3 regions of the Streptomyces sp. NPDC032745 genome follow, and region 3 is predicted to be linked to each of the others. Evidence: riboswitches for the same ligand, from Rfam matches in the RefSeq annotation. Region 3 holds a riboswitch; each other region holds the start of a gene.
The links. Region 3 has a riboswitch for cyclic di-AMP ahead of ACZ5WG_RS20200 (LysM peptidoglycan-binding domain-containing M23 family metallopeptidase). Riboswitches for the same ligand answer to the same signal wherever they lie in the genome.

Region 1 (6,951 bases), on a different contig from region 3:
CGAGACCGTCTGACCCTTCGGGTTCGCCCCCGGGCGTGCGACGAAGCCGCGGCCGCCGGAATTCCGGCGGCCGCGGCTTCGTCGTTTTCAGGAATTCCATCGCCCGCACCGGGTGACCGCGAATGCGCCGCCAATGCGCCGCGAATTCGGACGCCGCCCCCACATTAATACGCGCTATTTGTTAATGCGGACCGCCCGCCATGTTTACGGCATGTTGCGAAGTCCTCACGCGCAGCCGGTGCGCCCCGGCCGCCCGGTCCGCGTGGATCGCCGTCAGCGCCCGCGCCCGCTCGGCGTCCCCGCGCGCCACCGCGTCCACGATCGCCCCGTGCTCCGCCCAGGACTCCACGGGCCGGGCCGGCGCCTCCACGGCGTACATCCACGCGACCTTGTGCCGCATTTGCGTGAGCAGCGCGATCAGCCCGGGGCTGCCGGAGGCCTGGGCGAGGGTCTCGTGGAACCAGCCGCCCAGGGACCGCAGGTCCTCCCCCTGCCCCCGCCTGGCCCGCTCCTGGCCCAGTCTGACCAGCCCGCGCAGCACCTTGAGGTGGGCCTCGGTGCGCCGGCGGGCGGCCCGGGCCGCGGCCAGCGGCTCGATCAGCATCCGCAGTTCCAGGAGGTCGGCCGCCTCCTGCTCGGTGGGCTCGGCGACGCAGGCTCCCGCATGCCGCCGGGTGGTGACGAAGCCCTCGGACTCCAGGGTCCGCAGTGCCTCGCGGACCGGCACGCGGGAGACCCCGTACCGGCGGGCCAGCAGCTCCTCGGTCAGCCGGCCGCCCGGCTCGAAGACTCCGGAGACGATGTCGTCGCGGATTGCCGTGCATACCGCGTGCGCAGGAATACGCAAGTCCGGACCTCCGCCTATTTCCGACTGCCGACGTCATTGCCGCGACCGTGCTGGGATCGTACTGGGACTCTATTGCAACACGCGATGTTTTCCGAGCGCGGACGGAAATCGCGAATATTTACAGCCACAATGCGGCCACGTGCGGCCACAACGCGAAGGCCCCGGCTCGGGGAGCCGGGGCCTTCGGTGAAGTGCTTCGGGTCAGACGTCGACGCCGTGGTTGCGCAGGTACGCGACCGGGTCGATGTCCGAGCCGTACTGGGCGCCGGTGCGGGCCTCGAAGTGCAGGTGCGGGCCGCTGGAGTTGCCGGTGGAGCCCGACAGGCCGATCTGCTGGCCCGGGGTGACCTGCTCGCCCACCGAGACGCTCAGCGAGGTCATGTGGCCGTACTGGGTGTAGGTGCCGTCGTTGTGCTTGATGACGACGTTGTTGCCGTACGCGCCGCCCCAGCCGGCCTCGACCACGGTTCCGGCGCCCACCGCGTGCACCGAGGTGCCGGAGGCCGCGTGGAAGTCGATGCCGGTGTGGCTGCCGGAGGACCACATGCCGCCGCCCGCGTGCCACTGGGTGCTGATGTAGGAGCCGTCGACGGGGGCGACGAAGGTGTTGAGGCGCTTGCGCTCCTCCTCGCGGGCGGCGCGCTCGGCGGCCTCGCGCTCGGCCTTCGCCTTCTCCTCGGCCTTCTGCTTGGCCTCGGCGGCGCGCGCCTTCGCGTCGGCCTCCGCCTTCGCCTTGGCGGCCGCGGCCTCTGCCGCGTGCTCCTGGGCCTCGGCCTGGGCCTCGATCTGGACCGGGAGGTCCTCGGCCGTCACGACGGCGTTCAGGCCGGTGTCCTCCATGGAGGGGGCCTTGTCCGACGCGGCGAACGCCGGGCCTGCGAGGGAGCCGACGACACCGGTGGTGGCGAGGGCGGCTATGCCGGCGTAGCCGGCGGTCTTGCGGCTCAGACGACTGGAACCACGGTGCTTACCGGCGGCACGACTGCCAAACGCCATGAAGGGGCTGATCCTTTCCTTCCTTCTCGCCTACCGGGTTAGCTGACGGGTTCGGAGCAGGAAGGTCTCCTACGGGCCCCCTCTGACGAGGCGGTCCGATTCACCCCAGGGACACATGTGGGTCCCCGGCTCCCCAGGCTCGCGCCTGACGGGGACTCGGCGATCGCTGCCCGGTGCCGCGGATGCGGCGCGTACAACTGACGGACAGCACGCCCGACGCTAGGCGGATCATCAGTCAATCGCCAAACAGACACGCCTTTTTGTTGCGTACGCCACACCACATACAAGCAACCTCTCCGCTAAACAGACAAAAAGGGCCCCGGTGGACAAGCCACCGGAGCCCTTGGGATGTCCGTCAGTTGGTGACGACGGTGACCTCGCCGATCCCGAGCGCCCGCACCGGCGCCTCGATCTGCGAGGCGTCGCCCACCAGGACGGTGACCAGGCGGTCCACCGGGAAGGCGGCCAGGACGGCCGAAGTCGCCTCCACCGTGCCCGTTTGGGCCAGCTGCGCGTACAACCGGGCCTGGTAGTCGTCCGGGAGCTCCTGCTCGACCTGGTCGGCGAGCGTGCCTGCGACGGCTGCGGCCGTCTCGAACTTGAGCGGGGCCACGCCCACCAAGTTCTGCACCGCCACGTCCCGTTCGGCATCGGTCAGGCCGCCCTCCGCGAGGGTGCGGAGCACCTTCCAGAGGTCGTCGAGCGCCGGGCCCGTGTTGGGGGTGTCCACGGAGCCGCTGATGGCGAGCATCGAGGCGCCCTTGCCGTCGGCGGTGGAGCGCAGCACCTGGCCGAAGGCGCGCACACCGTACGTGTAGCCCTTCTCCTCGCGCAGCACCTTGTCCAGGCGCGAGGTGAGGGTGCCGCCCAGGCAGTACGTGCCGAGCACCTGGGCCGCCCACACCCGGTCGTGGCGGTCCGCCCCGATCCGGCCGATCAGCAGCTGGGTCTGGACCGCGCCGGGCCGGTCCACGATGACCACGCGGCCGGTGTCGTCGGCGGTCACCGGCGGCACCGGGAGGGCAGCGGCGGTGTTGCCCGTCCAGGTGCCCAGGGTGTCCGCCAGTACGGCGTCCAGGTCGATGCCGGTCAGGTCGCCGACGACCACCGCGGTGGCGGTGGCGGGGCGTACGTGGGTCTCGAAGAAGGCACGCACGGCCGCGGAGTCGATCCGGGCGACCGTCTCCTCGGTGCCCTGGCGCGGGCGGGACATCCGCAGCGTGGCCGGGAAGAGCTGCTTCGAGAGTTCCTTGGCGGCGCGGCGCTGCGGGTTGGCCAGCTCGTGCGGGATCTCGTCGAGGCGGTTGCGCACCAGGCGGTCCACCTCGGCGTCGGCGAAGGCGGGCGCGCGCAGCGCCTCGGCGAGGAGGCCCAGCGCCTTGGCCAGCCGGGAGGCCGGCACCTCCAGGGAGACCCGCACGCCCGGGTGGTCGGCGTGCGCGTCGAGCGTGGCGCCGCAGCGCTCCAGCTCGGCCGCGAACTCCTCGGCGGAGTGCTTGTCGGTGCCCTCGGAGAGCGCGCGGGCCATGATGGTCGCGACGCCGTCCAGGCCCTGGGGCTCGGCGTCCAGCGGGGCGGCGAGGTTGACCTCGACGGCGACGACCTGCTGGCCGGGGCGGTGGCAGCGCAGCAGGGTCAGCCCGTTGGGCAGCGAGCCCCGCTCGGGCGCCGGGAAGGCCCAGGGGCGGGCCTGGCCGGCCTGCGGCTGCGGGTGGAAGGTCATCGTGACGGCTGCGGTGTCGCTCACTGCTCCGCCCCCTCGTTCTCGTCGTTCTCGTCGGCCCCGTCGGCCTCTGCCGGGAGCGGCTCGTACACCAGCACCGCGCGGTTGTCGGGGCGCAGTCGGGCCGCGGCCACGGCCTGCACCTCCTCGGCGGTGATGTCGAGGACCCGCTGGACGGCGCTGAGCGCCAGCTGCGGGTCGCCGAACAGTACGGCGAAGCGGCAGAGTTCGTCGGCGCGGCCGGCCACCGTGCTCAGCCGGTCCAGCCACTCGCGCTCCAGCTGCGCCTGGGCGCGCTCCATCTCCTCGGCCGTCGGGCCCTCGGCGGCGAACCGCGCGAGCTCCTCGTCGACGGCCGCCTCGATGTCGGGCACCTCGACCCCGCTGGACGTCTTCACGTCCAGCCAGCCCAGCGAGGGCGCGCCGGCCAGCCGCAGCATGCCGAAGCCGGCCGCCACGGCCGTCTGGTCGCGGCGGACCAGGCGGTTGTGCAGCCGGGAGGACTCGCCGCCGCCCAGGACGGTCAGCGCCACGTCGGCGGCGTCGCATTCGCGGGTGCCGTCGTGCGGGAGCCGGTAGGCGGCCATCAGCGCGCGGGCCGGGACCTCCTCGACGATCTCCTCGCGCAGCTCCCGGCCCATGATCTCGGGCAGCGTGCCGTCGCGCGGCGGCTGCTTGCCGTCGTGCCCGGGGATGGTCCCGAAGTACTTCTCGATCCAGGCGAGCGTCTGCTCGGGGTCGATGTCGCCGACGACCGACAGCACCGCGTTGTTGGGCGCGTAGTACGTACGGAAGAAGGAGCGGGCGTCCTCCAGGGAGGCCGCGTCCAGGTCGGCCATGGAGCCGATCGGGGTGTGGTGGTACGGGTGGCCCTCGGGGTACGCCAGGGCGGTCAGCTTCTCGAAGGCCGTGCCGTACGGGACGTTGTCGTACCGCTGGCGGCGCTCGTTCTTGACGACGTCGCGCTGGTTCTCCATGGACTCGTCGTCCAGGGCCGCCAGCAGCGAGCCCATCCGGTCCGCCTCGAGCCAGAGCGCGAGCTCCAGCTGGTGGGCCGGCATGGTCTCGAAATAGTTGGTCCGCTCGAAGCTGGTCGTGCCGTTGAGCGAACCCCCGGCACCCTGGACGAGCTCGAAGTGGCCGTTGCCGGGTACGCTCGCCGAGCCCTGGAACATCAGGTGCTCGAAGAGGTGAGCCAGACCGGTTCGCCCCTTGACTTCATGGCGCGATCCGACGTCGTACCAGAGGCAGACCGCGGCGACCGGGGTCAGGTGATCCTCGGAGAGCACCACGCGCAGGCCGTTGGCCAGCCTGTGCTCGGTCGCTGTGAGGCCGCCGGAGCCGGCCTGGGCTGTGGCCGTGTGACCCATGGGCATGTGGTCCCTTCGATCGCGATGCAGAGATTTCCGTCAGACCTGCCACTGTATGCAAGCGCGTCGGGGACCGGAGAAGTTCCCGGCTCAGACTCCCCCGAGGACTCCGTCCAGGGGGTTCCCCCAGGGTCGGAGTCGGCGTTGTCGGTGCCTCGGGCCACAATGGTCCGCGACAACCCCCGTCAGCACCTGTCACACCACCCGCCAGACAACCCGCAAGACCCCCAGCACACTTTCTTTCTTGGTTAAGGAGCCGCGCAGCGATGGCCCGCCGCAGCACGAAGACCCCGCCGCCGGAGGATTTCGAGGAGAAGATCCTCGACATCGACGTCGTCGACGAAATGCAGGGCTCCTTCCTCGAGTACGCGTACTCGGTGATCTACTCCCGCGCCCTGCCCGACGCCCGCGACGGCATGAAGCCGGTGCACCGGCGCATCGTCTACCAGATGAACGAGATGGGCCTGCGCCCCGACCGCGGCTACGTGAAGTGCGCCCGCGTCGTCGGCGAGGTCATGGGCAAGCTGCACCCGCACGGTGACGCGTCGATCTACGACGCCCTCGTGCGCATGGCCCAGCCCTTCTCGATGCGGCTGCCGCTCGTCGACGGCCACGGCAACTTCGGTTCGCTCGGCAACGACGACCCGCCGGCCGCGATGCGTTACACCGAGTGCAAGATGGCGGACGCCACGTCGCTGATGACGGAGTCGATCGACGAGGACACCGTCGACTTCACCGCCAATTACGACGGCCAGGAGCAGGAGCCGGTCGCGCTGCCCGCGGCGTACCCGAACCTGCTGGTCAACGGTGCCTCCGGGATCGCGGTCGGCATGGCCACCAACATGCCCCCGCACAACCTGGGCGAGGTCATCGCGGCCGCCCGCCACCTGATCCGCTACCCGCAGGCGGACCTGGAGGCGCTGATGCGCTTCGTGCCGGGTCCGGACCTGCCCACGGGCGGCCGGATCGTGGGCCTCTCGGGGATCAAGGACGCCTACGAGAACGGTCGCGGCACGTTCAAGATCCGCGCCACGGTCGCGGTGGAGAACGTGACGGCGCGCCGCAAGGGCCTGGTCGTCACCGAACTGCCCTTCACGGTCGGCCCCGAGAAGGTCATCGCGAAGATCAAGGACCTGGTCGGCTCCAAGAAGCTCCAGGGCATCGCGGACGTCAAGGACCTCACCGACCGCTCGCACGGCCTGCGCCTGGTCATCGAGATCAAGAACGGCTTCCACCCGGAGGCCGTGCTGGAGCAGCTGTACAAGCTGACGCCGATGGAGGAGTCCTTCGGCATCAACAACGTCGCGCTGGTCGACGGCCAGCCGCTGACCCTCGGCCTGAAGGAGCTGCTCGAGGTCTACCTCGACCACCGCTTCGAGGTCGTGCGGCGGCGCAGCGAGTTCCGCCGCACCAAGCGGCGCGACCGGCTGCACCTGGTCGAGGGCCTGCTGGTGGCCCTGGTCGACATCGACGAGGTCATCCGGATCATCCGGGACAGCGACAACTCGGCGCAGGCGATGGAGCGGCTGATCGAGCGCTTCTCGCTGAGTGAGATCCAGACCCGGTACATCCTGGACACCCCGCTGCGCCGGCTCACCCGCTTCGACCGGATCGAGCTGGAGTCCGAGCGCGACCGCCTGACCGGCGAGATCGACGAGCTGACCGGGATCCTGGAGTCCGACACGGAGCTGCGCAAGCTGGTCTCCACGGAACTGGCCGCGGTCGCGAAGAAGTTCGGCACCGAGCGCCGCACGGTCCTGCTGGAGTCGGCGGGCACGGCGGTCGCCGCGGTTCCGCTGGAGGTCGCGGACGACCCGTGCCGGGTCCTGCTGTCCTCGACGGGCCTGCTGGCGCGCACCGCGAACGGCGAGCCGCTGCCGGAGGAGGAGGGCGGCGCCCGCGCGAAGCACGACCTGATCGTCTCCCAGGTCGCCGCGACCGCCCGGGCGGATGTCGGCGTGGTCACCTCGTACGGGCGCCTGCTGCGGCTGTCGGTGATCGACCTGCCGCAGCTG
Region 2 (6,951 bases), on a different contig from region 3:
CACCGCCGCGTACTCGCGGCAGGCCGCGAACGTGCGCTCGAGCGCCTCCGGGGCCAGCCGGCCCGTCTTGTCCACGCCCTGGCCGAGGCGGACGATCGTCATCCGCCGGTCCAGCTCGACCAGCTCGCCGGTCAGCGGGTCGCAGTCCGCGACGAGCAGGCGGATGGAGTTGGTACCGCAGTCGATGCCGGCGACCCGGGTCACGCGTCCGGCTCCTTCTTGTCCGCGGCCTCCGCGGCCTCCGCGGCCTCCGCCTTCTCCGCGCACGGGGTGACGCAGGCGCCCTTGGCCCACCACTCCGGCAGCATCGCCAGCGCCTCGTCGCCGAACGGGTTCACCCCGGGGCCGGCGGCGAGCGAGTGGCCGACCAGCACGTGCAGGCACTTCACCCGGTCCGGCATCCCGCCGGCGCTCGGGAAGCCCTGCAGCACCTCGATGGCGTCGCGGCGACGGATGTAGTCCTCGTGCGCGGCCTGGTAGGCGGCGGCCAGCTCGGGGTCCTCGGCGAGGCGGGCCTGCATCTCCTTCATCACACCGTTCGCCTCGAGCGTGCCGATCGCGGAGGCCGCGCGCGGGCAGGTGAGGTAGTACAGCGTCGGGAAGGGCGTGCCGTCGGGGAGGCGCGGGGCGGTCTCCACCACGTCCGGCTGGCCGCAGGGGCAGCGGTGGGCGATGGCGCGCAGCCCGCGCGGCGGGCGGCCGAGCTGCTGCTCGAACGCCTCGATGTCCGCGTCGGTCGGCTCGGTCCGGTCGGTCTGGGGCGGGGGCGTCTGCATGCCTGGAGGAAGTCTCTTCGTTCTCGTGGATGGGTGCGGTGCTCGGGGTGCGGTACTCGGAGTGCCGTTGCTCGTCACTCGCCGGGGCGGTCGGCCTTGTCGACGCCGTCCCAGACGTTCGAGTACCAGGGCCGGCCGGATCCGGCCGTTCCGGTGCGGTGCCGCTCGGCGGCCCCGGCCCCGGGGTCGGTCATGATGTAGCTGATCTCGCCCGGGCGGACGAAGTGCAGGTGCTTGCGCGCCTGCTGCTCCGCGTACGCGTTGTCCTGCCAGCGGGCCTTCTCGTCGCGGAGGCGTTCGAGGCGCCGGCTCGCGGCCTCGGCGGCCCGCCGCTGCTCCGCGATCTCCGAGCGCTGGGAGACGTACTGGCGCATCGGATACGCGAGGGCGACGACCAGCGTACAGAGGACGAGCACCAGGAGCGCGGCCCGGCCGGTGAGCCGGCTGCGGCGGACCTGGCGGCGCGTCTGCGAGCGGTAGACGTGGGCTGCGGTCCGCTCGCCGAGCTGCTTGAGCCTGGTCGCGGTGGAGAAGGTGGAGAACCGATCCCGGTTCCCGGCCATTGATCCCGCCTCCCCTTGTACCCGGTGCGCACTACGCAATACGTCCCCGCACACGGTACGGGACCGAGTGCGGGGACGTACGGAAGCAAGAGCGTGGTTAACCCTTAGCCCTTGAAGCGCGGGAAGGCGGAGCGGCCCGCGTACACCGCGGCGTCGTCGAGGATCTCCTCGATGCGCAGCAGCTGGTTGTACTTGGCGACGCGGTCCGAGCGGGCCGGGGCGCCGGTCTTGATCTGACCGCAGTTCACGGCGACGGCGAGGTCGGCGATGGTGACGTCCTCGGTCTCACCGGAGCGGTGGGACATCATGCACTTGAAGCCGTTGCGCTGGGCCATCTCGACGGCGTCGAGGGTCTCGGTCAGCGAACCGATCTGGTTCACCTTGACGAGCAGGGCGTTCGCGGAGCCCTCCTCGATACCGCGGGCCAGGCGCTCGGGGTTGGTGACGAAGAGGTCGTCGCCGACGATCTGGACCTTGGCGCCGAGGCGGTCGGTGATGACCTTCCAGCCGGCCCAGTCGTCCTCGTAGAGCGGGTCCTCGATGGAGACGAGCGGGTACGCGGAGACGAGCTCCTCGTAGTACTCGGTCATCTCGGCGGCCGAGCGGGACTGGCCCTCGAACTCGTACTTGCCGTCCTTGTAGAACTCGGACGCGGCGACGTCGAGCGCGAGCGCGATGTCCTTGCCCGGGGTGTAGCCGGCCTGCTTGATGGCCTCGACGATGAGGTCGAGCGCGGCGCGGTTGGACTCCAGGTTCGGGGCGAAGCCGCCCTCGTCGCCCAGGCCGGTGGAGAGGCCCTTGGTGTGCAGGACCTTCTTGAGGGTGTGGTAGACCTCGGCACCCCAGCGCAGGGCCTCGGAGAAGGACTCCGCGCCGATCGGGGCGATCATGAACTCCTGGATGTCCACGTTGGAGTCGGCGTGCGACCCACCGTTGAGGATGTTCATCATCGGAACGGGCAGCAGGTGCGCGTTCGGGCCGCCGAGGTAGCGGAAGAGCGGGAGGTCCGAGGCCTCGGACGCGGCGTGCGCGACGGCGAGGGACACGCCGAGGATGGCGTTGGCGCCGAGCGAGCCCTTGTTGTCGGTGGCGTCCAGGTCGAACATGGCCTGGTCGATCAGGCGCTGCTCGGTGGCGTCGTAGCCGACGAGCTCCGGGCCGATCTGCTCGATGACCGCGAGGACGGCCTTCTCGACACCCTTGCCCATGTAACGGTTGGGGTCACCGTCACGGAGCTCAATGGCCTCGAAGGCACCGGTGGAGGCGCCGGACGGAACTGCAGCACGGCCGGTGCTGCCATCGTCGAGGCCCACCTCGACCTCGACCGTGGGGTTGCCTCGGGAGTCCAGGATTTCCCGGGCTACGACGACGTCGATGGACGGCACGAGCATCTCCTTCTGGGATGTGACGCTGGGTGTGCGGTGGCATGTCAGGCCGTGGGACGGCCTCGCCGACTAGAGCCTAACCGGCTCCGGGCACTGGGCCGGCCGACCGCCCGCCTCCTGGGACGAAAAAGGGCCCGAATACCCGCCTTCCGGTACATAGGACTCCTGACCACCGGCGTCCCGGCCGGACAAAACGCCGCCGCCCGGCGCGTGGGGGGAAGACGCGCCGGGCGGTGGGGATGCTGCGTGTTGTGCTCGGTGCCGCAGTTGTTACGGCAGGGTTCAGCTGAGCTTCAGCTTCTGACCCGGGAAGATCAGGTCGGCGTCCGAGACGATGTCCTTGTTGAGCTCGAAGAGCTTCTCCCAGCCGCCCTTGACGCCGTTGGCCTCGGCGATGGTGCCCAGGGTGTCGCCGGGCTTGACCTCGTACGAGCCGTTGCCGGTCTTCGGGGCCGGGGCCTCGGAGCGCTCGGAGCGGGTCGTCGGAGCCTCGGAGCGCTTCGTCTCCTTCTTCGGCTCGGTCTTCTTCGGCTGGGTCTTCTTGGTCTCGGTCTTCTGCTCCGTCTTCTTCGGGGTGTCGGTCGTACCACCGCCGGTGTAAGAGGAGTTGGAGAGGCCGACGCCGCAGGACGGCCACGCGCCCTTGCCCTGGCCCTTGAGGACCTTCTCGGCGACGGCTATCTGCTGCGACTTGGAGGCCTGGTTGGCCTGCGCGGCGTACGCCTTGCCGCCGTACGCGGCCCAGGTGGAGGACGAGAACTGCAGGCCGCCGTAGTAGCCGTTGCCCGTGTTGATGGACCAGTTGCCGCCGGACTCGCACTGCGCGACGCGGTCCCACTCGGTGGCGGTGGCGGCGGAGGCCGAGCCGGCCGCCATCAGCGGGGCGGCGACGGCGACGCCGGTGACGCCGGCGAGCGTGACGATGCGGGCGGCCTTGGAGGCGCGGCGGTGCTTGCCCTTGCCGGAAAGCAGCATGGAGTTCTCCTCACCGACGCCTGCGAGGTGAGCTGTCGGGTTCGGGCGGATGAGTGCCCGGCCGTGCGACGTGGCGCACGACTTAACCCCTAGCCGTTTCCGTGACCGTCTCTCAACGGCCGGTCCCGGCGCCTACCTTGGTTCCCCCGCTCCTGCCTTCGGCGCTTGACGCGACGACTGTTCCCTCCGGCCGCCGGCAGGATTCGGCGATGCGGTCGAAGGAGCCCGCGGTGGCGGGCGACTCAGAAGGTAGGCAGGTCTCTCCCCGATGTTCAACGAGGAACACCGGGGAGAAACGGCCCCTACTTGCGCTCCCTTTACTGCCGTTTGCGCAGGTGAGGACGGGGTTTGCGGAAGGCTCCAGGCGGGACACGCCAGTTGACCGGAAGAGACACATGTCTCACTTGCAGATAACGGACATTCAGCTCTTTCCGGGTGTCCGAAGTGCCGCTATTCCTAGCTTAGATCCAGGTTCTGGCCGGGCTTGATCAGATCGGCGTCATTGCCGATGACCTGCTCGTTGGCCTGGTAGAGCGCGTTCCAGCCGCCCTTGACCTTCTTGGCAGACGCGATGGTGGCCAGGCTGTCGCCCGCCTGGACGGTGTACGAGGGCGCCGACGCCCCCTCAGATGCGGCGGTCAGCTCGAGGGCTGGCGTACCACGGTGCTTGCCGGTGCCGGAGGTGTCCGGGATGGCACTCGGGTCGGTGGAGGCGCCCGGGGTACCCGGGGCCGCGGGGGCGCCGGGGTCGGCCGGGGTGACCGGAGCAGTCGGGTCCGCCGGGTTCCCGGGCGTGGTCGGGCTCCCCGGGGTCGTCGGCGCGGTGGGCGTCGTCGGGGCCGTGGGGGTACCCGGGTTCGCGGTCGGGTCGCCCGGGAGCCCCGGGACGGTCGGCGACGTGGACGGCACGTCCGGGTCGGGCATGACGGGCAGTCCGCTGTTCGGTGCGAGCGGCGCCGGCGGGAGCGTGAAGACCGGCGTGGGGGCCTGGGTCGGGGCGCCGAAGTCCCTCGCCTTGGCGCCGGAACCGCCGGCCGGGACCGAGTCGTCGGGGCGCGAGGCGCTCGGGGCGACGGGGCCGAGCGTGCCGGGCAGGCCCGGGTCCACGGCCGCGGCGGGGGCCTGCTGGGTCAGCCCGGCCGACTCCGAGCACTGCCCCCACGCCCGGGGGCCCTGGGTGCCCAGGACCCGCTCGGCGACGGCGATCTGCTGCGAACGGCTGGCGAGGTCGGGGCGCTCGGCGAAGTCGAGGCCACCCGAGGAGTTCCACTGCTCCTGCGTGAACGAAAGTCCGCCGTACGACCCGCTGCCGGAGTTGGCGCTCCAGGAGCCGCCGCTCTCGCACTCGGCGACCTTGTCCCACGTGGAGGTGTCCGCCGCGCTCGCGCCGGTGGCGGCGAGGAGTGGCAGGGCCAAGGCGGAACCGGTGACTCCGGCGGTGACGACTATCGCGGGTACCTGGCGGGGGCGTCTGTGGCGGCCGTTCCCGGAACGCATGAGCTGCACCTTTCGCATAACGACTGGGTAACGGCAGAACCTAGCCGTCTTAGCACGTCAGTAACAACTCCTGGCGGGGGCTGACTTACGGTCAGGGACCCTTCAGATGTTTCGAGCTGTGAACCTGACGGGAAGAGTGCGCAGGCCACGCATGATCAGACCCCCGCGCCAGCGAAGCTCGTTGGGCGGAACAGCGAGTTCCAGATCTGGCAGACGCGTCAGCAAAGTCGCAAGCGCCGTCTGCCCTTCAAGTCGTGCGAGCGGAGCACCCAGGCAGTAGTGGATGCCGTGCCCGTATCCGAGGTGCTGGTTGTCACTGCGGGAGAGGTCGAGGGTGTCCGGATCGGCGAACCGCTCGGGGTCCCGGTCGGCCGCGGCGAGGACGACGAGCACCGGATCGCCGGCTGCGATCTCCTGGCCCCCGAGGGTCAGCGGCTCGGTGGCGAACCGCCAGGTGGCCAGCTCCACGGGACCGTCGTAGCGGAGCAGCTCCTCGATGCCGGTCTCCAGCAGGCCGCTCTCCCCGGCGGCGAGGGAGTCCTGGAGGCGGGTGCGCTGATCCGGGTTCATGAATAGGGCATGCACCCCGTTTCCGATCAGATTGACCGTGGTCTCGAAGCCCGCGAACAGGAGGATGAAGGCCATCGCCGTGGCCTCGGCCTCCGTCAGGTGGTCCCCGTGGTCACTCGCGCGGATCAGGTCGGAGATGAGGTCATTGCCCAGATCGTCCCTTTTACGGTGGATGAGTTCACCGAGATAGGTCCGCATCTGCTTCACGGAGCGGGCGACCCCGCCGCGCGGGCCGCCGCCGTGCCGGATCATCATCCCGGCCCAGTCACGGAAGTCGTCCTGGTCCTCGCGCGGTACGCCGAGCATCTCGCAGATGGCATAGATGGGGAGCGGGAAGGCGAACTCGTGGATGAGGTCCGCTTCCCCCTCGCCCGCGTCCCCCGCCTTTTCAACGATCTTGTCGATGAGGTGGTCGGTCAGCTCCTGCACCCGCGGGGTGAACTCGGCCACCCTGCGCGGGGTGAACGCCTTCGACACCAGCCGCCGCAACCGGGTGTGGTCCGGCGGGTCGATGTTGAGCAGATGCGTCATCAGCTCCGCCTTGCGCTCCCCCGGGATCCCGGTCTTGCCCTTGGCGTGCGCCGGCTCCGCGTGGTGCGCCGGGTTCTTGCTGAGCCGCTGGTCCGCGAGGGCCTGCCGGGCGTCGGCGTACCGGGTGACCAGCCAGGCCTCGACCCCGCTGGGGAGTTTGGTGCGGTGCACCGGGGAGTGCTCGCGCAGCCAGGCGTACGCCGGGTACGGATCGGTCGCGAACTCCCAGTCGAACAGGGTCGGGCCCTGGGGAGGAGTGCTGTCTGCGGGGGCTGCGGAGGTCGGCTCGTGCACCCGCTGACCGTATCCCGCGGGCCGGCCGGTATCCCATATGGGTCGTTCGCCGCGGCTGTCCGTAGATCTGCCATCGCTTGACCTCGCGTTCCCCGGCCCTCCTACTTTCGGTTCTGTGGATGCGAGGATCTTGAAGAGCAGTTTCGCGGTGGTGGAGAGAAGGGCCGAGCACGCGGTCAAGTACTTCTACTCCCACCTCTTCTGGCACAACCCCGGGATCCGAGAACTCTTCCCGGCCTCCGCCGAGGACATGGAACGCCAGCGCGACCGGCTCTTCGCCGCGCTGACCCACGTGGTCGCCCACCTCGACGACGAGGGCCTCCTCCCCTATCTCCACGACCTCGGCCGCGACCACCGCAA
Region 3 (6,951 bases):
CGGGTTCGCTCTCGGTCAACGGGGAGGGCGGGTTCCGGGACGGCTTCGCGCCGCTGCTGCCCGATACGAAGATCGCCCTCGGGGACCTGGCAGCCCTGGAGCGGGAGCTGAAGCGGGGCGACGTCGCCGCCTTCGTCGTCGAGCCGGTCCAGGGCAAGGGCGTGCTCGCGGCCCCGCCCGGGTTCCTGCTCGCAGCGCAGGAGCTGCTGCACCGGCACAAGGCGTTGCTGATCGCCGACGAGGTGCAGACGGGCCTCGGCCGGACCGGCGATTTCTACGCGTACCAGCACGAGCCGGGCGTGGAGCCGGACCTGGTGTGCGTGGCCAAGGCACTGTCGGGCGGCTACGTGCCGGTCGGCGCGACCCTGGGCAAGGACTGGATCTTCAAAAAGGTCTATTCGTCCATGGACCGGGTGCTGGTGCACTCCGCCAGCTTCGGATCCAACGCGCAGGCGATGGCGGCCGGGCTGGCCGTGCTCTGCGTCATGGAGGACGAGTCGGTGGTCGCGAACGCCCGCGCGATGGGCGACCTGCTGCGCGGGCGGCTCGCGGCGCTCGTGGACGAGTACGAGCTGCTCCACGAGGTGCGGGGGCGCGGCCTCATGATCGGGATCGAGTTCGGGCGGCCGTCCTCGCTGGGGCTGCGCAGCCGGTGGACCATGCTCCAGGCGGCCCGCAAGGGGCTCTTCGCCCAGATGGTCGTGGTGCCGCTGCTGCAGAAGCACCGGATCCTGACGCAGGTCTCCGGCGACCATCTGGAGGTCATCAAGCTCATCCCGCCGCTGATCGTGGACGAGCGGGACGTCGACCGGTTCGTCGGCGCCTTCCGCGCGGTCATGGACGAGGCGCACGGCGGAGGCGCTCTGATGTGGGACTTCGGCAGGACGCTGGTGAAGCAGGCCGTCGGCGGCGGCTGACGGCCTGCTCCGCTGCCCGGTTTCCCGGCCGGGCCGTCGGTCGGGTCATCGCCGGGTCATCGGTCGAGCAGCTGCTCCCGCAGCCGGTCGAGGGTCTCGGGCGTGAGTCCGAGGCCCTCGGCGAGGTACCGGTCGACCCCGCCCCAGTGCTCGTCGATGGTGTCGAAGGCGGCCGTCAGGTACTCGGCGCGGGCGTCGAAGAGCGGGGAGAGCAGCTCCATCACCTCGGGGGAGCGGGCCTCGGGGGCGTCACTGGTACGGCGCACCCGGTAGCGGCGGTGCGGGGCGTTGGACTCCAGGTAGTCCGCCACGATCGCCTCGCGCTCGACGCCGAGCGCGAGCAGGGTGACGGCGATCGACAGGCCGGCCCGGTCCTTGCCGGCCGCGCAGTGCATGAGCGCCGGAACGCTGTCCTCGGCGAGGGCGCGCACGACCCGGCCGTGCTCGGCGGTGCGGTGCTTGACCATCGAACGGTACGAGTTGGCCATCCGGGCGGCTCCCTTCCCCTCGCCCAGGATTCCGCGGAGCTGCTCGAGATCGCCCCCGCGGACCATCTTCCAGAATTCCTTGCCGTCGGCCGGATCCGAAAGCGGGATGTTGACGTTCCGCACGCCGGGAAGCTCGACGTCGGGTCCCTCGAGGGCGTGGTCGGCGCCGTTGCGGAAGTCGAAAATCGTGTGGAGGCCGAGCGACGCGAGGAATTCTGCGTCGGTTTCGGTGGCATGTGCCAGATGTCCGCTACGGAACAGTTTTCCTGGCTTGACCCTCAGTCCGTCGGTGGTCGGAAGGCCGCCCACATCGCGGAAGTTGCGCACTCCGGCCAGCTCCGGCTCCGGTACGGGCTCCGTCCGCGGGGGCTGGGGTATCTGCTGGGTCACGGGAACTCCTCCGCGTCGTCGTGGGATGTCCGAATTACGCTACTTGGGGCCAACTTGCCATAACCGGAGGCGAGATCGGGTGCAGCCCCGTGAGCCAGATCATACGGTGACCGTGAGTGCCTGATCGTCGAAGTCGAAAGGCCCGGCCGGGGCGGTTGTTGGCGGCGGGGAATGGACGGAGGGTGACCGGAATTCCGCCGAACTCCCCGGCCTGTGAATCCGTCAGGAAATTCGTGGCTTGTTCCGTGCGGCTGAACTCGATTACCTTCGCGATCGATCCGGATGGACCGCCGAATCCTGCCGCCGTCCGGAAACCGCACCCGACTATTCACGCGCGCGGCAGGAGCGGGGGAACCAGGTAAGCCGCTGTTCCCGATCTTTGTATCGGCGCAGCTCGGGGTGAAGCCGTACATGCTCCGTTCATGTACGGCCGGACATCTCCAGTCCGAACCCGACAGCTCACCTCGCAGGCGACGGAGAGGAATTCGCCATGCCTGCAAAGGGTAAGCACCGCCGTCCCAAGTCCCGTTCCGTGGCGCGCGGCTTCGCCGTGGCAGGCACCGGTGGTGCGGCCCTCGCGCTGCCGCTGCTGGGTGCCGCCGGCGCCCACGCGGTCGCCGCCCCCGCCACGGCTCCCGTGCAGGCCCCGCAGGTTCCGGTGGCGCTGCAGGCCGCGCCCGCCGCTGCCGCGCAGTCCGCGCCGGCCGTCTACACGGTCGTGCCGGGCGACTACCTCTCCAAGATCGCCCAGGACCGCCACCTCTCGGGCGGCTGGCAGCAGCTGTACGCCGACAACCGCGAGGCCGTCGGCACCGACCCGTCGCTGATCCACCCCGGGCTGAAGCTGACCCTCGGTGCGCGGGGCGGGGCGGCTCCGGCTGCGCAGGCTCCGGCCGAGGAGTCCGCTCCGGCCCCGGCGAAGAAGTCCTCGGCCTCGGACGGCAAGGGCTCCTCGGACGCCGCGCCGGCCCCCGCCGCCCCCGCGGCCGCAGCCGCCGCCGCGCCCGCCAAGAAGAGCACCGCCGCCAAGTCCTCCGCCGGTACGGTCACCGCCGCCGGCTTCGTCGCCCCCGTCGGCGGCGGGATCTCGACCCAGTACAAGACCCCCGGAGCCATGTGGTCCAGCGGCTACCACACCGGTGTCGACTTCATCGCGAGCTCCGGCACCACCGTCCGGGCCGTGGGCGCGGGCACCGTGGTCTCCGCCGGCTGGGCCGGCGCGTACGGCAACGAGGTCGTCATCCGGCACGCGGACGGCAAGTACTCCCAGTACGGCCACCTGTCCCAGCTCTCCGTCTCGGCCGGCCAGAGCGTCACCGGCGGCCAGACCATCGGCCTCTCCGGCTCCACCGGCAACTCGACCGGCCCGCACCTGCACTTCGAGATCCGCACCGGACCGTCCTACGGCTCGGACATCGACCCGCTGGCCTACCTCCGCACCAAGGGCGTGAGCATCTGACGGCTCCCGCCGTCGGAGCGAGGCAACCGGACTCGTGGGGCCGGGACCCGAGGGGGGTCCCGGCCCCACGCCTTGTTATTCCGTACCGACCAGGTGGTATAGATCACGGTCCGTCAACCCCTTCCTACGGTGGCGTAGGTCACGTGCCGGGGTGAAGGATGTGTTCTCGTGGCAGCGACGAAGACGACACTCAAGACCATCGGCTCGTACGCGGCGATCGGGGACAGCTTCACCGAGGGTGTGGGGGACCCGGGGCCCGGGGAGACCTTTCTCGGCTGGGCGGACCGGCTGGCCGTACTCCTGGCCGATCAGCGCGAGGAACATGAATTCCGGTACGCGAACCTGGCCGTGCGGGGGCGCCTCCTCGACCAGATCGTGGCCGAACAGGTCCCCCGGGCCAAGGAGCTCGCACCGGACCTGGTGAGCTTCTGCGCCGGCGGCAACGACATCATCCGGCCCGGCAGCGACCCCGACGACGTGGCGGAGCGGTTCGAGGCGGCCGTGGCCGACCTCACCGGAGCCGTCGGCCACGTCATGATCACCACCGGCTTCGACACCCGCGGCGTGCCGGTCCTCAAGCACCTCCGGGGCAAGGTGGCCACGTACAGCGCCCATGTGCGCGCCATCGCCGACCGCTACGACTGCCCGGTGCTCGACCTCTGGTCGCTGAAGTCCGTACAGGACCGGCGTGCTTGGGACGACGACCGGCTGCACCTCTCGCCCGAGGGGCACACCCGGGTCGCGCTGCGCGCCGCCCAGGTGCTGGGGTTCGAGGTGCCGGCCGACCCCGACCAGCCCTGGCCGCCGCAACAGCCGCGCGGCTCGGTGGACGTGACCCGGGACAACATCCAGTGGGCGCGGGAGTACCTGGTGCCGTGGATCGGGCGGCGGCTGCGCGGGGAGTCCTCCGGGGACCACGTGGAGGCGAAGCGTCCGGACCTGCTGCCGCTCTAGCCCGGCGCAGGAGGGGCGGGGCGCCGGAGCAGCGGGGTGGCCGGGTAGCCGAGCAGGGGAAGGGGACGGGGGCAGGAGGACGGGGACGCGCGGCGGAATCCTTCGGGGCCGGTGCGCGTTGGCATGGTGATAGACCGGAAACCAGTACGGCCCTTCACGCCCATCCGTCCCACCTCCCAGGAGGCGCTTTGACCGGCTCCCGTCCCCTGCGTCCACGGCTGCGTGCCCTGCGGCCCGAAGCCTTCGGCGCGGATCCGTCCGGCGCGCGGCTGGAGCGGATCCACCGCTCGCCGAACTTCGCCGACGGTGTTTTCCAGAACCCGGTCGGGGCCCGGACCAGGCCTTCCGGCTCCATGATGGAGTTCGCCAAGATCTACTTCCACAAGGAGCAGCGGATCCGGCGGAACCCCGGAGCTCCCATCCCGGTCTACCCGACGACCCTCGCCGAGCTGGCGAAGCCGCCGGTCAGCGGATTGCGCCTGACCTGGATGGGGCACTCCGGCGTACTCGCGGAGATCGACGGGCGGCGGGTGCTGTTCGACCCGGTGTGGGGCGAGCGGTGCTCTCCCTTCCCGTTCGCCGGGCCCAAGCGGCTGCACCCCGTACCCGTACCGCTGGCCTCGCTGGGGCCGGTCGACGTCGTGGTGATCTCGCACGACCACTACGACCACCTCGACCTGCCGACCATCAAGGAGCTGGCCGGTACGGACACGGTCTTCGCCGTCCCGCTCGGGGTGGGCGCCCACCTGGAGCGCTGGGGGGTGTCGCCGGACCGGCTGCGGGAGCTCGACTGGAACGAGGGCACCAAGATCGCGGGGCTCTCGCTGACGGCCACGCCGGCCCGGCACTTCTGCGGGCGCGGCCTGCGCAACCAGCAGAACACCCTGTGGGCCTCCTGGGTCGTCGCGGGCGAGGAACACCGGATCTTCCACAGCGGCGACACCGGCTACTTCCCCGGGTTCGGGGAGATCGGCGCCGAGCACGGCCCCTTCGACGCCACGATGATCCAGATCGGTGCGTACTCGGAGTACTGGCCCGACATCCACATGACCCCCGAGGAGGGCATGCGCGCCCACCTCGACCTCCAGGGCGGGATCCCGCACGGCACGATGCTGCCGATCCACTGGGGCACCTTCAACCTGGCCCCGCACCCGTGGGACGAGCCCGGCGAGGGCACCGTGACCGCCGCCCAGGCCACCGGGGCGGCGATCGCGCTGCCGATCCCGGGCCAGCCGTTCGAACCGGGCGACGCGGATGCCCCGAGCGAGCCGTGGTGGCGCCCGTTCGTGGCGTCCGCCCCGCCCGTGCCCGCCACACCGTCCCGCCCGGTCGCGACCGCGCGGCCGCCGGCCGTGGCGCACGGGGAACCGGAGGCCGTCGGCTCGTAAGAGCAGCTCCGGAGCAGCGTCGGCCCGGGGGGTGTGCGTCGCGCACGGCGGCTGCGAACGTGCGCCCCCGGCGGATTCGGGCTGTCGTACGAGCGCTCCGCCGGGAGCGGGAAGCAGCCCGGTCAAGTTCCCCAACTGGCTGTCAGGGGCGGGATCGTGCGGTCTAGCGTGGGTATCCGGTGATCAACACCGGGCCCCGGAACCACGTGGGGCCCGGGCCCCACGTAGAGGACGCCGATGTCCGGACTCCGCGCCGCCCGCCACGCCCCGTCGAGACACGCCGTCACCGGTCCCGGCCGGCAGATACGCCCCCAGCTGGTCCGCGCCGCCCTGCTGCCGACGCTCGCCGCAGCGCTCAGCGGAGCCGCCGCGGTGATCTTCACGCTGCAGCTCGGCGGGGGCGCGGGGGAGCGGGACGCCCGGCTGTGGCCGGTCCTGGCCGGCTGCGCCCTGCTCGTCGTCGGCGCGCTGGCCGCCGCCCTGCTCGGGGCCCAGCGCTCCGCCAAGGCCGTCCGGGACCGCTGCGAGGCCCTGCGCCGCTCCAGCGTGCGCGGCCGCCAGGAGCTGCGGACCGCCGCCGAGAGGCTGGAGCGGGGCGAGCCGCCGGTCCGCCCGGTCCGCGGCGGTCCGACGGGCCCGCCGCCGGGCAGTGACCCGGCCCGGGTGGACGAGTTCTGGCTGCTCTCCCAGGAGCTGCGCGGCGCCCGCGAACAGGCGCACACCACCCTCGTACGGCTGGCCGGCCCGGCCGCGCCGTCCGACAGCGACCGCAAGGTCGAGGTCTTCGTCAACCTCGCGCGCCGGCTCCAGTCCCTCGTGCACCGGGAGATCTCGCTGCTCGACGAGCTCGAGGACACGGTCGAGGACCCCGACCTCCTCAGGGAGCTCTTCCACGTAGACCACCTCGCCACCCGGATCCGCCGCCACGCCGAGAACCTGGCCGTGCTCGGCGGCGCCGCGTCCCGGCGCCAGTGGACCCGGCCCATCGACCTGAGCGAGGTGCTGCGCTCCTCCGTGGCGGAGGTCGAGCAGTACACGCGGGTCAAGGTGGTGCCCCCGGCGGGCGGCACCGTACGCGGCCACGCCGTCGCCGACGTGGTGCACCTGCTGGCCGAACTCGTCGAGAACGCCACCGTGTTCTCCGCCCCCGACACCGACGTGGTGGTGCGCGCCGAACGGGTGACCGCCGGCATCGCCGTCGAGGTGGAGGACCGCGGGCTGGGCATGCCGGCCGCGGAGCAGCACCGGATGAACGCGCTGCTCGTCGACCCCGACCAGATCAGCGTCCGGCACCTGCTGGCGGACGGCCGGATCGGCCTGTTCGTGGTCTCGGCGCTGGCCCGCCGGCACGGGAT

Region 1: another riboswitch for cyclic di-AMP. It lies ahead of ACZ5WG_RS28365 (M23 family metallopeptidase); the one in region 3 lies ahead of ACZ5WG_RS20200 (LysM peptidoglycan-binding domain-containing M23 family metallopeptidase).
Region 2: another riboswitch for cyclic di-AMP. It lies ahead of ACZ5WG_RS18900 (transglycosylase family protein); the one in region 3 lies ahead of ACZ5WG_RS20200 (LysM peptidoglycan-binding domain-containing M23 family metallopeptidase).

What each region holds. Positions count from the first base shown of each region.
Region 1 covers NZ_JBVING010000012.1:152,437-159,387, reverse strand. The annotation lists gene ACZ5WG_RS28375 (HPr family phosphocarrier protein) at 1-13, shown strand, start outside; gene ACZ5WG_RS28370 (GntR family transcriptional regulator) at 182-847, opposite strand; gene ACZ5WG_RS28365 (M23 family metallopeptidase) at 1,049-1,843, opposite strand; cyclic di-AMP (ydaO/yuaA leader) riboswitch at 1,857-2,015, opposite strand; gene ACZ5WG_RS28360 (M16 family metallopeptidase) at 2,199-3,566, opposite strand; gene ACZ5WG_RS28355 (M16 family metallopeptidase) at 3,587-4,936, opposite strand; gene ACZ5WG_RS28350 (DNA gyrase/topoisomerase IV subunit A) at 5,203-6,951, shown strand, end outside.
Region 2 covers NZ_JBVING010000006.1:405,197-412,147, reverse strand. The annotation lists gene ACZ5WG_RS18920 (Ppx/GppA phosphatase family protein) at 1-204, opposite strand, end outside; gene ACZ5WG_RS18915 (DUF501 domain-containing protein) at 201-776, opposite strand; gene ACZ5WG_RS18910 (FtsB family cell division protein) at 851-1,339, opposite strand; gene eno (phosphopyruvate hydratase) at 1,444-2,730, opposite strand; gene ACZ5WG_RS18900 (transglycosylase family protein) at 3,007-3,699, opposite strand; cyclic di-AMP (ydaO/yuaA leader) riboswitch at 3,702-3,873, opposite strand; gene ACZ5WG_RS18895 (LysM peptidoglycan-binding domain-containing protein) at 4,156-5,196, opposite strand; gene ACZ5WG_RS18890 (cytochrome P450 family protein) at 5,299-6,591, opposite strand; gene ACZ5WG_RS18885 (globin domain-containing protein) at 6,722-6,951, shown strand, end outside.
Region 3 covers NZ_JBVING010000007.1:230,555-237,505, reverse strand. The annotation lists gene ACZ5WG_RS20210 (aspartate aminotransferase family protein) at 1-917, shown strand, start outside; gene ACZ5WG_RS20205 (tyrosine-protein phosphatase) at 974-1,795, opposite strand; cyclic di-AMP (ydaO/yuaA leader) riboswitch at 2,107-2,283, shown strand; gene ACZ5WG_RS20200 (LysM peptidoglycan-binding domain-containing M23 family metallopeptidase) at 2,286-3,254, shown strand; gene ACZ5WG_RS20195 (SGNH/GDSL hydrolase family protein) at 3,423-4,208, shown strand; gene ACZ5WG_RS20190 (MBL fold metallo-hydrolase) at 4,397-5,596, shown strand; gene ACZ5WG_RS20185 (sensor histidine kinase) at 5,834-6,951, shown strand, end outside.